One region of the Fodinicurvata sp. EGI_FJ10296 genome, then DNA from elsewhere that is predicted to be linked to it. Evidence: riboswitches for the same ligand, from Rfam matches in the RefSeq annotation. Region 1 holds a riboswitch; each other region holds the start of a gene.
What was found. A riboswitch is a leader RNA that binds a small molecule or an ion and turns the genes downstream of it on or off. The one in region 1 is predicted to bind thiamine pyrophosphate.

Region 1 (4,192 bases):
CGATCACTCTCATGTTGACGGTCCAATGCTGTGTGTTGTGTCGGCGGTATCCATGATCATGTCGGCGGCTTTCTCGGCCAAAGATGGTGCCAGCAGGAAGCCGTGACGGTAGAAGCCGTTGATCGACACGAGGCGCCCATGGCGCTCGACGCGCGGCAGATTGTCGGCATAGGCCGGCCGCCGTCCTGCGCCCTGTTCCAGGATCGAGGCCTCGGCGAATCCGGGATGGACGGCATAGGCGGCGTTCAGCAGGTCGACCGCGGATCTCAGCGTCATGGGCCGGCTTGAATCGCTCTCGATCATGGTTGCCCCGATCATGAAAACATGGTCTCCCCTCGGCACGATATACAAGGGGATGCGGGGATGAAGCAGCCGCACCGCCCGATGCAGGGTGACCTCGGGCGCATGCAAGAGAAACATCTCGCCCCGGACGCTGCGGAGGCCGCGACCGGCTGGCGTGGTGCCGTCGGCGGCGGCAATGCCGCGGCAGTCGACGATGGTATCGGCGGCGAGGTCGCTCGGATCGGCGGCCGTGCCCAGTCGGATCTCGCCGCCCAGGTTCACGACCCGGTCGGCCAGTGCGGCGAGCGCGCGGCGCGGGTCGAGCCACGCCTCGCCGGCATAATGGATGCCGCGGCGGAACCGGTCGGCCAGTTCGGGTTCCAGCGCTGCCACCCCCTCGGCATCCAGTTCGACGCCTGTACGCGTCATCCGCAAGAAGCGTTTAAGGTCGGCTGCATCGCGAGCCGGCGCGACGACGAGCGTACCGGTCCGGCGCAGCTCCGGCACCCGCTCGGCCCACCAGTCGATCGCTGCCAGTCCCGGCGCAACGATCGAGGCGTCGGCGGACTCCATCTCGCACCAGGGGGCCAGCATGCCGCCCGCCAGCCACGATGCCGCCTCGGCGCCCAGAGTAGTCGACCGGTCGTAGACGGTCACCCGGGCACCGCGCTCGGCCAGCGTGAGCGCGGCGGTAAGGCCGGCGACGCCGGCACCCACCACTTCGGCGTCAGGCCTGCTCATTGCGGTGGGTCGGCGAGCACATAAGGGCCGCCGCGTAGCCTGGACTTCTGCGCCATCTGTCATGGGTCTCCTGAACGACGTTGCGTTGGAGATCCAGTTTCAAAGCGGGTGATCGAACAGGCCGCAATTTCGGTGCCTTGGGGGGCCGGGAGATGCCTGCCCGGCCGTCGAGGCGGCCCCATCCATCCCTACGCCAGCATGAACTGGATCAGGTTCAAAGGGTCGCTACGCCGGTAGCCTCTCAGTTCCCTGCCGGAACTCCCCTGGGTACGAGATCAGACGCTAACAAGTCTAAGGGTTCTGTCAAGGGTCGTTGCGCGATCCATCGTCTCCGGTGGCTGCGCCGGGGGGATCGGCGGGCGCATCCGGGAGTTCGGTCGATTCGATATTCACGGTGACCTCGCCAAGGTCGACGGCTTCTGCCTTCGCCCAAGGTCGGTACCAGGGCTGGTCGGCGACCGAGAAGGGTACGGCCGCGTCATGATCCCAGGCAGGGATCGCCTGATACTGACCGGCCGGCAAGTTGTGGATCCGGAATTCGCCATCCTCGTCCGTCACTGAAAATGTCGAAATCTCGTCACCCCGACTGGTCGTCCCGACGATCGTGATCGGCACGTTCGAGAATGGCTCGCCGTCGATGGTCAACCATTTGCCCGAAACGCCCGCATTGTCACTGTGGGCCGGTCCTGTGAGGAGCGTTATGGCGCAAAGGCATGCGAAAAGCAGTCTCGGTGTGGATGCTGCCGGCCTCATCTCACCCTCAACACTGATTCGTATTCGCCGGAAACAGTGCCATCGCTATTGCTGATATTGATAGGGCCTGATGCAAGCCCCTGGTACGCGACACCGTCTTCGGCATCTTTCACCGAACTGCGTACGATCGCGACATAATCCTCGCCGTCATCGACAGAGAGGTCGATGCGCACCGGCGTGTCGAGTTGGTTGCCGATGACCGATCGGCGGTACCGCTGCGGCACGACACTGAGAAACAGGTCGGACTCGCTGTCGGCGTGAAGGGCGGGATTGGTCACGGTGACCGTCGCCGTAACGGGGATTTGCGCCGGCTCGTTGCTGATCCAGACGATCGTTCCAAAGCACATCAGCAAGCCGAGCGCAATGGCGCCCAGAGAGGGATAATTGGTGCTGAAATCGCCGAGGCCGGGAATTGAAATACCGATCACCGCCCTGGTCTCGGAGTCGACCAACACGCGCTGTCGCAGCAACTCTATCACACCGCCGATGACGGCGATCGCCGCAATCGCCAATACGCCGGCGATGACCAGAAATGTGTAGAACTCCATCGAACTGAGCCCCGATCAACCGCGAAAGATTAATGGTGCCGAGCTGCTCGTCTGTGATGGATTATAGCATCCGGTCGGCGCTGCAAAGACGCCCAAGTCGTGGTACCCACTATGGTGTAGGCAGCGGTTCCAGGACTGTGTCGCCCACCCTCAGCGGCGGACCATCGCCGTCGAGTGCGGCCAGTTTGACACTGGCCAGCACCAGATCGCCGGCCGCGCTGCGGATGTCGCCGACGACGCTGCCGTCTTTTGTGATCTCGGCGCCTATCTCCGGCGGCGTGCCGTCGGCGAACCGTAGTGGTACCAGCCGGCGTTTGACGAGACCGCGATAATGCGTGCGGGCGGTCAGTTCCTGGCCCAGATAGCAGCCTTTGTCCCAGGAAATGCCGTTCAGCCGGTCGATATTGCTCTCCAGCAGCGCCGATTTCTCCACGATCATGTCGCGGCTGGCGTCGGGGACCGCCAGCGCGATGCGGCGGCGGTCATAGTCGCCGCGGCTGCCGACGGCCACGGCGAGATGATCGGCCAGGGCAGCTGCGATATCGGCCGTGCCTGACTGTTCATTGGCGGCACGAACGACGATGCGTGCGCCCAGACCGGCATGACGCGGGTCGAGCACGGCGAAAGTATCGCCGATGGCGGCCAGGGTGCCAAGGTGTCGGGTCGCCCCCGGCGCGGCATCGGCGTCGAAACCAAGCGCGGCCGGCGCGCTGTCGCCCACCAGCGCAAAGACATGGGCCGCCGGATCGCTTTCGCTGACCGTGACCTTGCTCCGCAGCTTGTACAGCCGCAGTTTCTTGCGGAATTCGTCGATACGCTCGCGCTCGGTATCGAGAATGACCGACGCGCCATCGGTCAGGGCGAAAAATTCGTACAGGAACTTGCCCTGCGGCGTCAGAAAGGTGCCATAGAGCGACGTTGTCGGCGACAGCTTGGCCATGTCGTTCGAGACCAGGCCGTTCAGGAATGCGATCCGCTCTTCGCCGCCAAGCTCGAACAGGCCGCGATCGGGCAGCGAAACCAGTTTCGGCGTCGTCATATCGGTCATCTGCTTTCTCTTCCCTGGCAATACCATGTTCAGGTAGGGCGTGAAGCGGTATGGCGCAAGCGCCCGGATCGGCATCGGCCCGCGGCATGGTTAAGCATTTATCAGCCATTTACCGGTAATGATCCGGCCATGACAAAGGCCATCCTTCTTGCCGCCCGGTCGGCGCCCCTGCTCCTTGCCGCGACAATCGTCGCCGGTTGTCAGGATTTCAATGCTCAGGTGTTCGAACAGGAACTGCCGCGGGCCGAGACAACGGCGCTTTATTGCTATCGCACGCTGGCGCGGGCCGACTGCTATGAAACCGAGATCGAAGGCTGGGAAGACCGACTGATCGGGGTTCGCGAAGCCTATACCGCTCCGGTCGAGGATGAGAACGAAAATGCCGACGGGCAGGCCCCGTCGCGCGGTGAACCGCGTGTCCAGTCCCCGCCGCAACAGCAGCCCCGGCCGGTCGTTCCGACCGCGACATCGGCCAACTTTACCGGTGCCGAGAGTGAAGTGCAGTCTGGAACCGGCAGGCTGCCGGGCGCTGATATTCCGGTCCGCCGTGACGGCGAGCCGCTCAGCTTGACCCGGTGACGCAACGCGACTGACGGGCGCACCCGTCTCACCCTGAGTCACATCGCGGTCGTGCAATCGGTGCTTCCCCCGGACGGTTCGCTCGCCTAGTGTCCGAAAAACGGATCGAGGGTTGCAGCAATCCGAGGCGGTGCGGCGTGACGGGAACGGTCGAAATACCGGTCTGGCTGATTATTCTGGTCGTCGTGCTCGCCCTGCTGGCGACGCTCGACCGAATTCTGGTGCCGAGTGTGCGGTGGTT
Region 2 (4,192 bases), on a different contig from region 1:
CGGCGGCGATGGGGCGCGCCAAGCCCTCCAGGGTAGAAATCCGCGAGCGGTCGGTCGAACTGTTGACCAAGGTGCGCTTGCCCGATGCGGAACGGCTGCTGCGTAATTATCCCCATCAGCTCTCCGGCGGCATGCGCCAGCGGGTGCTGATCGCCATGGCCCTGTCCGGCGAGCCGCAGCTTCTGATCGCCGACGAGCCGACGACGGCGCTGGACGTGACCATTCAGGCGCAGATCCTGTCGCTGATCGCCGATCTGGTCGATCGGCTTGGGCTGTCGGTGATCATGATCAGCCACGACTTCGGCGCGGTGGCCGCCGTGTGCCGCCGCATCGGGGTGATGTACTCCGGGAATATGGTCGAGGAAGCGCCGACCGCCGAGTTGCTGACCGCACCGCGTCATCCCTATACCCAGGGGCTTCTGGCCGCGCTGCCCAGCATGGACAAGGCCGAGGTGACGCTGAAAAGCATACCCGGGTCGATCCCCGACCTGCTCGACCCGCCCACGGGGTGCCGGTTCAACCCGCGCTGCGAGCGCGCGACCGACCTGTGCCGCCGGGAGAAACCCGAACTGCGCCGATTGGCCGACGATCACGAAGTGGCCTGCCATCATGCCTGACACTGCCCCGCTTGACCCGACCCGGCCCGATCCGCACGAGCCCGATCACGCCGGCGATACCGGCGCCTTCGTTCAGGTTCGGGGGCTGTCCAAGCACTTTCCGTTTCGCAACAAGCCGTGGCAAACGCCGCAGATCGTGCGGGCGGTCGATGATGTCGACTTCGACATCGCCAAAGGCACGGCCATGGGCGTAGTGGGCGAATCCGGCTCGGGCAAATCGACGGTGGCCCGGCTGTTGCTGCGCCTGATCGAGCCGACGGCGGGGTCGATCCGCTATGACGGCCGGGACATCACGACGCTGAAGGGCGAGGAAATGCGCCGCCTGCGCCGGGAAATCCAGATCGTGTTTCAGAACCCGCATTCGTCGCTCAACAGCCGGCACACGATCTTCGATGCGATTGCCGAACCGATCATCGTGCAGGACGGTACGCGCGGGCAGAAGCTGATCGCGCGCGTCCAGCGGCTGCTGGACATCGTCGGACTGCCGCGCATTTTCATGTACCGCTATCCGCATGAACTGTCGGGCGGCCAGAAGCAGCGTGTCTGCATTGCGCGGGCGGTCGCCCTCGACCCCCGGCTGATCATCCTGGACGAACCGACATCGGCGCTGGATGTCTCCGTTCAGGCGCAGATCCTGGAATTCCTGCAGCAATTGCGCCGCGATCTGGGGCTGACCTATGTCTTCATCTCGCACGATCTGTCGGTGGTGCGGTATCTGTGCGAGCAGGTGGCGGTGATGTATCTGGGCCGGATCGTGGAAACCGGCGAGACCGCGCGCATCTTCTCCGAACCCATGCATCCCTATACCGGCGCGCTGCTGGCGGGCGTGCCGCGCGTCGAGGCGGGCGGGCTGAAACTGGAGGCGATTCAGGGCGACATTCCCAGCGCCACCAACGTGCCCAGCGGCTGCCCCTTTCACCCGCGCTGCCCGAAGATCATCGATGGCGGCATCTGCGCCGCCGAACGCCCGCTTCTCACCCCCCGCGCCGACGGTCGCCGCGTCGCCTGCCACCTGCCGGAGTGAACGCGCTTTTCGGGGGCGACACGCTCCGCGAGAACGTTGATGGTGTGGGTCCCGGCTCTGCGACGCGTCACTTCGTGCCGCATCGCGTCCGGGACAGTGGGATTCTTCTTGCCGCCGTTCTCCTTTCTATTCCCCGGAGGCGCGAAGCGCCATCCGGGGTCAACAATTTCCGTGAGAACGTTAATGTTGTGGGCCCCGGTCTTGCCGGACCTGCAAAGCCCGCCTTGCGAACGACGCCTGAATTAATTACCATCGTCATCACCGTTGGGGTGCCCACAAGGGCTGAGAGGCGTGATCCGCCAACCCATCGAACCTGATCCGGGCAATACCGGCGTAGGGAACGGGTATTTCGACGACATCTTCGTCATCTGACCACCTGTCTCTTCGCGCGGACCCCAGGAACGCAAAGGAGAGACGGGTGACGTTTGCCGCATGCAAGACAGAGTTCTTGAAGGCGCCGCGCGTGATGCCTGCCACCGGCGCGAACAGGGGTTCCGCTCACACGGTCCGGATCGCACTCACATTTTGCGACGGATGGACCACACTCATGAATGCGATTACGGCTAAAACGCTCGCGCCGGCTTTGGGCTTCGTCGGCGCGCTGGCGCTCGCCACGCCCGCCACCGCTCAGGACCAGCTCGATCTGGTTCTGGACTGGTTCGTGAACCCCGATCACGGTCCAGTCATCCTGGCACAAGAACTCGGCTATTTCGCGGATGCCGGGCTGGAGGTCGAGGTGACCGCGCCGGCCGATCCGACCGACCCGCCGCGCATGGTCGCTGCCGGGCGGGCGGATATCGCCGTCTCCTATCAGCCCCAGCTTCATCTCAACCTGCATCAGGACCTGCCGCTGGTGCGGGTCGGCACGCTCGTTTCCACACCGCTGACCTGCCTGCTGGTCCTTGCCGACGGCCCCGTAGAGAGTGTTGCCGATCTCGCCGGCGGCAAGGTCGGCTTTGCCGTGGCCGGCGTGCAGGAGGTCATGCTCGACGCCATGCTCGCCCATCACGGCCTGGGCGGCGACGATGTCGAGCAGATCAACATCGGCTGGTCGATCTCCCCGGCGCTGATGAGCGGTCAGGTCGATGGCGTGATCGGCGCCTTTCGCAATTTCGAACTGAACCAGCTCGATATCGAGGGCGTGGAGGGGCGCTGCTTCTACCCCGAGGAAGAAGGCATTCCCGCCTATGACGAGCTGATCTATGTGGCCAATCCCGACACGATGGACCCCGACGCGATTCAGCGTTTCCTGACCGCGACGGAGCGGGCGACGCATTACATTCTCAACAACCCGGAGGAGGCCTGGGACATCTTCGCGGCGACCTCGTCGGAGCTGGACAACGAGCTCAATTCCCGCGCCTGGGGCGACACCTATCCGCGCTTCGCCAGCCGTCCGGCAGCGCTGGATTACGGCCGATACGCCGGGTTCGAGGCGTTTCTGTTCGAGGCCGGAATGATCCCCGAACAGCATTCCGTCGATCAGATGGCGATCGACGTGACGCGACCATGATTCCAGAAACGTCCGCCCCGGGACTTACGCTGACCGGGGCGGGTTTCGTCGGCGAGGGGCGGTTGTTTTCCGCCCTGACCCTCGACCTGCCGCCGGGGCGCTGGACGAGCCTGCTGGGCGCGTCCGGGGTCGGGAAATCGACGCTGCTGCGCGTGATGGCCGGGCTGGAAACGGGGGTGCGATTTGACGGCCGCGTCACCGCCAGCGACGGCCTGCCGATTGCCGGGCGGGTGGCGTTGATGGCGCAAAGCGATCTGCTGGCGCCGTGGCTCGACATTCTGGGCAACGTCACCCTTGGCGCCACACTGCGTGGGGAGCGGAGCGATCGCGACCGCGCGTTCGCGCTGCTTGAACAGACCGGGCTTGCCGACCATGCCCGCAAACGCCCCCATACGCTCTCCGGCGGACAGCGTCAGCGCGCGGCGCTGGCGCGCACGCTGATGGAGGATCGCCCGATCATTCTGCTCGATGAGCCCTTTTCCGCGCTGGATGCCCGGATGCGCGCCGAAATGCAGGAGCTTGCCGGGTCCCTGCTGGCCGGGCGCACGGTGCTGCTCGTGACCCACGAACCGGCGGAGGCGGCGCGGCTGTCGCACGCCGCGTGGTTGATGAGCGCGACGGGGCTGGAGGCGTTGGCGCTGCCCGACACCGCGCCGGTGCGCGATCTCGAAGACCCGGACTTCCTGCAGGCGCAGGCGGCCCTGTTCGCCCGGCTGCGGGCGCGCGATCCGGTCGGGTACGATCCGGGGGGAGATGACGCCCGATGACCGGTGCCGCAACGGTCCGCCCGCTGGCGTCGCTGCTGCGCGGCATGGCCGTCTTCGCCGTCGCCGTCGGGCTTTGGCAGACACTCGTCTGGGCGACGGGGGTGCCGCATTTCATCCTGCCCGGGCCGACACGGGTCTGGCAGGCGCTGGTGAATTCCAGCGACATCATTATCGAGAACGCCTGGGTGACCTATGGCCAGATCCTGACGGGCCTCGTGCTCGGCACGGCGCTGGGCGTGGTGACGGCGCTGCAACTGGCGATGTCGCCCATGGC
Region 3 (4,192 bases), on a different contig from region 1:
TAATAGTGTCATGGGATCACGGCTTCATGACGATGCCAAGGCGGTCGCGGATGGTTTCGCGGATCGGCCCGGGCCGGGGACGGTCGGCGATCGTGGAAAGCCATGCACGTTCCGGATCCCGGCCGCGCGACCGCGACCACGAAAGGCCGGACAGCACGGCCGCCGCTGCGGCCGGCGTCTCCTGCGGGCCGGGTACGGGAATGTCGTTGAGAATCGCCCATATGCCGGCCCAGCAACGGCCGACCGTCCAGGGGTTATAGCCGCCACCGCCGAGCACCATGAACCGCGGTGCAAGCGGCCGCAGCGCGCGAACGACATTCCACAAGGCATTGTTGGACAACGAGAGGCGGCTGAGCGGATCGTCTTCCAGTGCGTCCGCACCACATTGAAGGACCACGACTTGCGGGTCGAAGCCGCTGACCAGCGGCACCAGCATGACGTCCAGAACCAGCGCCATCTCGTCGTCATTGAAACCGCGCGGCAGGGGAAGATTGCGCGCCAAGCCGCCAGCGCGGTCATCGACCGTCCCGGTAAACGGCCAGCGTTTTTCCTCGTGAACCGACAGTGTCAGTACGCGGTCGTCGTTGCTGAATGCGTCCTGAACGCCGTCGCCGTGATGGGCATCGACATCGACATAGGCGATCCGCTCGATCCCGCGATCCAGAAACCGCAGGATCGCCAGCACGGGGTCGTTCACATAGCAAAAACCGCTCGCCCTGTCCGGCCGGCCGTGATGGGTGCCACCGGCGGGACTGAAGACAACCCCCGGCGTCGCCACGAGCCGGTCGGCCGCAAGCAGGCTGGCGCCGGCAGCGGTGGCGGGGCGGGAAAAGATCTCGGCGAAAATGGGGTTCTCGACGCCGCCGATATTGTGGCGGGCCCGGCGCTCGGCATCAATCTGCTGATCGCGTTCTGCATGTTGCAGCGCCTCGATATAGGCAGCGTCATGATAGCGCGCCAGATCATCGGCGGAGGCCACCGGGCTGTCGGCGTATTGGTCCTGCGGCAGCCATCCCATCGCCCGGCAGAGATCGATCGCCGTCGAGACCCGGGGGATCGCCAGCGGATGCTTGGGACCATAGGATGAATGGCGGTAGATTTCACTGCCGAGGAATAGCGGAGAAACGCACATCGGGCCCGACATTGTGGCTGACATGGAAGCCGACGTAGCGTCCGGGAAGGCCGCCGTCAATCGTGACGGCGGCGCATCGTTTGCCGGTCCACACTGCATTCTGGCCCGATGAGCTTCTTCTTCCGAGGCTTGACGCCATTGGGGTGATTGCTTAGGTCTGCTCAGGTCTCAAGGGGGTGCCGTCGGCTGAGAGAGGCTAACACCTTAACCCCACGAACCTGATCCGGGTCATGCCGGCGAAGGGAAATGGGACGGAATCCCCCGCTAAGTGGGGCGCACGGTCCGCTGATGTTGGCCGTCCGGTTTTCCGTATTCCCGCCCATCGCTGACACGGGCCCGAACAAGGGCCGGATAGCGGCCGGAATACCAAAAGGACCATCGGGATGAACGCCTTGACCGTCCGCTGCCGTGTGCCGGCAGCCGCTGCCCTGAGGTTGGCCCCGGGAATCGCCTTCGGGATGGCCCTGCTGATGACCGCCAGCGCCAACGCTTTGGCAGACGATCGGCCGACCCTGACCGTCTACACCTATTCCTCTTTCGATACCGAATGGGGGCCGGGTCCGCAGATCAAGAGCGGGTTCGAAGAAATTTGCGGCTGCACTGTCTCATACGTCGCCGTTGATGATGGCGTCGCCCTGCTGAGCCGAATGCGGCTCGAAGGGCCGTCGACGAATGCCGATGTCGTCCTTGGACTGGACATGAACCTGATTGCGGAAGCGCGCGAACTGGATCTGTTGATCCCCCACGGCCAGCAGCTCGATGATCTGGATCTGCCGATCGATTGGAGCGACGATGTCTTCGTGCCGTTCGACTGGGGCTATTTTGCCTTCGTCTATGACAGTCAGTCGGTGGAAACACCGCCCGCATCGCTGCGCGCCCTGGTCGAGGAAAGCGATCTCGAACTGCTGATCCAGGATCCGCGCACCAGCACGCCGGGGCTGGGCCTGCTGCTATGGGTCAAGGCGGTTTATGGCGACGACGCCGGGGACGCCTGGGCGGTCATGCGCGATCGCATTGTTACGGTCACCAGCGGCTGGAGCGAAGCATACGGCCTGTTCCAGGAAGGCGAAGCGCCGCTGGTGCTCAGTTACAGCACGTCGCCCGCCTATCACATCGTGGCCGAGGAAACCGACCGCTATCGGGCGGCGGCATTCGACGAAGGCCACTACATGCAGATCGAGGTCGCCGCGGCGACGAACACGAGCGATCATCCCGAACTCGCCCGCTCGTTTCTGGAATATCTGACTTCCGAAGACGCACAGTCCATCCTTCCGGTAACGAACTGGATGTATCCGGTCCGAAATGACGATGTCGCATTGCCCGCGGCCTTCGACAATCTCATCCACCCCTCCGAGGCGCTGCTGTTCGATCCCGAGACGGTGCGCGACAACCGATCCGACTGGGTCGACGAATGGCTCGACGGCATGAGCCGTTGAACCGGACCGCTCGGGCCGCCGCGCTCTGGTGGCCCGCGGCGCTCGCTCTCTCGATCGTCGCCACGATTGTCGGCGGCGCCATTGCCGGCATGCTGATGGCGGGCGGCGATCCCCGCGGGCATTTCCCCTTCACCGATGGCTATATCCGGTCGATCGTCGTCTTCACCGTCGTTCAGGCGTTCCTGTCCGCAGTTCTCAGCGTCGGACTGGCAATCCCGGTCGCGCGGGCCATCCATCGGCGCCGTTTTCCCGGCCGCAAGCCGTTCATCCGCATTCTGGGTCTGCCAATGGTGATCCCGACCATCGTCGGCGTGCTGGGGATCGTGGCCATCTACGGCCGATCGGGATGGCTGAACGCCGGGCTTGAGCAGCTGGGCCTGCAGGGCAGGTTCGACGTCTACGGACTGCAGGGCATATTGATCGCCCATATCTTCTTCAACATGCCGTTCGCCGCCCGCATTCTTTTACAGGCCTGGGAGTCGGTTCCGGCGGAATCCTGGCGGCTCGCCGGGCAACTGGGCGCGTCGGAGATCCAGACTTTCTGCCTGGTGGAATGGCCGGTCGTGCGTCAGGCCGCGCCGGGGCTATTCGCGCTTGTGTTTCTGCTGTGCTTCACCAGCTTCTCCGTGGTGCTGGTGCTGGGCGGCGGACCCCCGAATGCGACCATCGAAGTCGCGATCTATCAGGCCCTGCGATTCGATTTCGATCTGCCTCGGGTTTCCGCGCTGGCCATCATCCAGGTCGCATTTTGCGGCGCCCTGGCAATCGGCGCCGCACGTCTTTTCACCGCATTGCCGGATACGCCGCCAGCGGGCCGGCCCGCCGTCCGCTTCGATGGCCGGGCGATGCCGTCACGGCTGGTCGACGGTGCCGCGATCATGGTGGGCGCCGTGGTTCTGCTAGCGCCGCTGGCCGCCGTGGTTCTGTCCGCCGGACGCGGACCGATTGCAGCGACGTTGAGCGACCCCGCATTGTGGGCGGCCACGGGCCGGAGCATTGCCGTCGGTCTGACCGCCGGAACGCTGTCGCTGGCACTGGGACTGGGAATGGTCGCCACCCTGCGGCGGTTGCGGTACCGCGAGGGCAACGAACGGACCGCGGCTCTGCTGGAGGCGGTAGGCTCGCTGGTCCTGATCATCCCACCCTTCGTGATCGGGGCCGGTCTGTTCGTGCTGGCGCGCAGCCATGTCAACGTATTCGATAATGGCCTTCCGCTGGTGGTCTCGATCAACGCCCTCATGGGGCTGCCCTTCGTGATCCGCGTTCTCGGTCCGCCGGCGACCCAGACGTTGCAGCGGCACGGGCGGCTTACCGCCGCACTGGGCATGCGCCTCGGCCATCGCGTCCGGCTCGTCGACTGGCCGTTGCTGCGCCGACCGATCGCTCTTTCCCTGGCGCTGACCACGGCTCTTGCCATGGGCGATTTCGGCGTCATCGCCCTGTTCGGTACACCGGAAACCCGAACCCTGCCGCTTTACCTTTATCAGCAGATGGGAAGTTACCAGCTCGGCCGCGCCGCCGTCTCGGCAGCGGTTCTGGTGGCAACGACCCTGATCATGTTCCTTTTGATCGAACGGATCGTTGGAGGCCGCGCCGATGATAAGGCTTGAGAATGTCCGGTTCT

Region 2: linked by a shared signal. The riboswitch ahead of ABZ728_RS00775 (ABC transporter substrate-binding protein) and the one ahead of thiO (glycine oxidase ThiO) in region 1 are both predicted to bind thiamine pyrophosphate.
Region 3: linked by a shared signal. The riboswitch ahead of thiB (thiamine ABC transporter substrate binding subunit) and the one ahead of thiO (glycine oxidase ThiO) in region 1 are both predicted to bind thiamine pyrophosphate.

Annotation. Positions count from the first base shown of each region.
Region 1 is NZ_JBFCVL010000006.1:312,051-316,242, forward strand. Features, by position in the region: gene thiS (sulfur carrier protein ThiS) at 1-13, opposite strand, end outside; gene thiO (glycine oxidase ThiO) at 10-1,023, opposite strand; TPP riboswitch at 1,191-1,298, opposite strand; gene ABZ728_RS15105 (hypothetical protein) at 1,327-1,668, opposite strand; gene ABZ728_RS15110 (hypothetical protein) at 1,773-2,324, opposite strand; gene ABZ728_RS15115 (folate-binding protein) at 2,434-3,372, opposite strand; gene ABZ728_RS15120 (hypothetical protein) at 3,502-3,951, shown strand; gene ABZ728_RS15125 (1-acyl-sn-glycerol-3-phosphate acyltransferase) at 4,089-4,192, shown strand, end outside.
Region 2 is NZ_JBFCVL010000001.1:176,407-180,598, reverse strand. Features, by position in the region: gene ABZ728_RS00785 (ABC transporter ATP-binding protein) at 1-617, shown strand, start outside; gene ABZ728_RS00780 (ABC transporter ATP-binding protein) at 610-1,641, shown strand; TPP riboswitch at 1,897-1,998, shown strand; gene ABZ728_RS00775 (ABC transporter substrate-binding protein) at 2,189-3,151, shown strand; gene ABZ728_RS00770 (ATP-binding cassette domain-containing protein) at 3,148-3,918, shown strand; gene ABZ728_RS00765 (ABC transporter permease) at 3,915-4,192, shown strand, end outside.
Region 3 is NZ_JBFCVL010000005.1:264,440-268,631, forward strand. Features, by position in the region: gene ABZ728_RS12570 (acetoin utilization protein AcuC) at 17-1,156, opposite strand; TPP riboswitch at 1,295-1,395, shown strand; gene thiB (thiamine ABC transporter substrate binding subunit) at 1,516-2,568, shown strand; gene thiP (thiamine/thiamine pyrophosphate ABC transporter permease) at 2,544-4,178, shown strand; gene thiQ (thiamine ABC transporter ATP-binding protein) at 4,165-4,192, shown strand, end outside.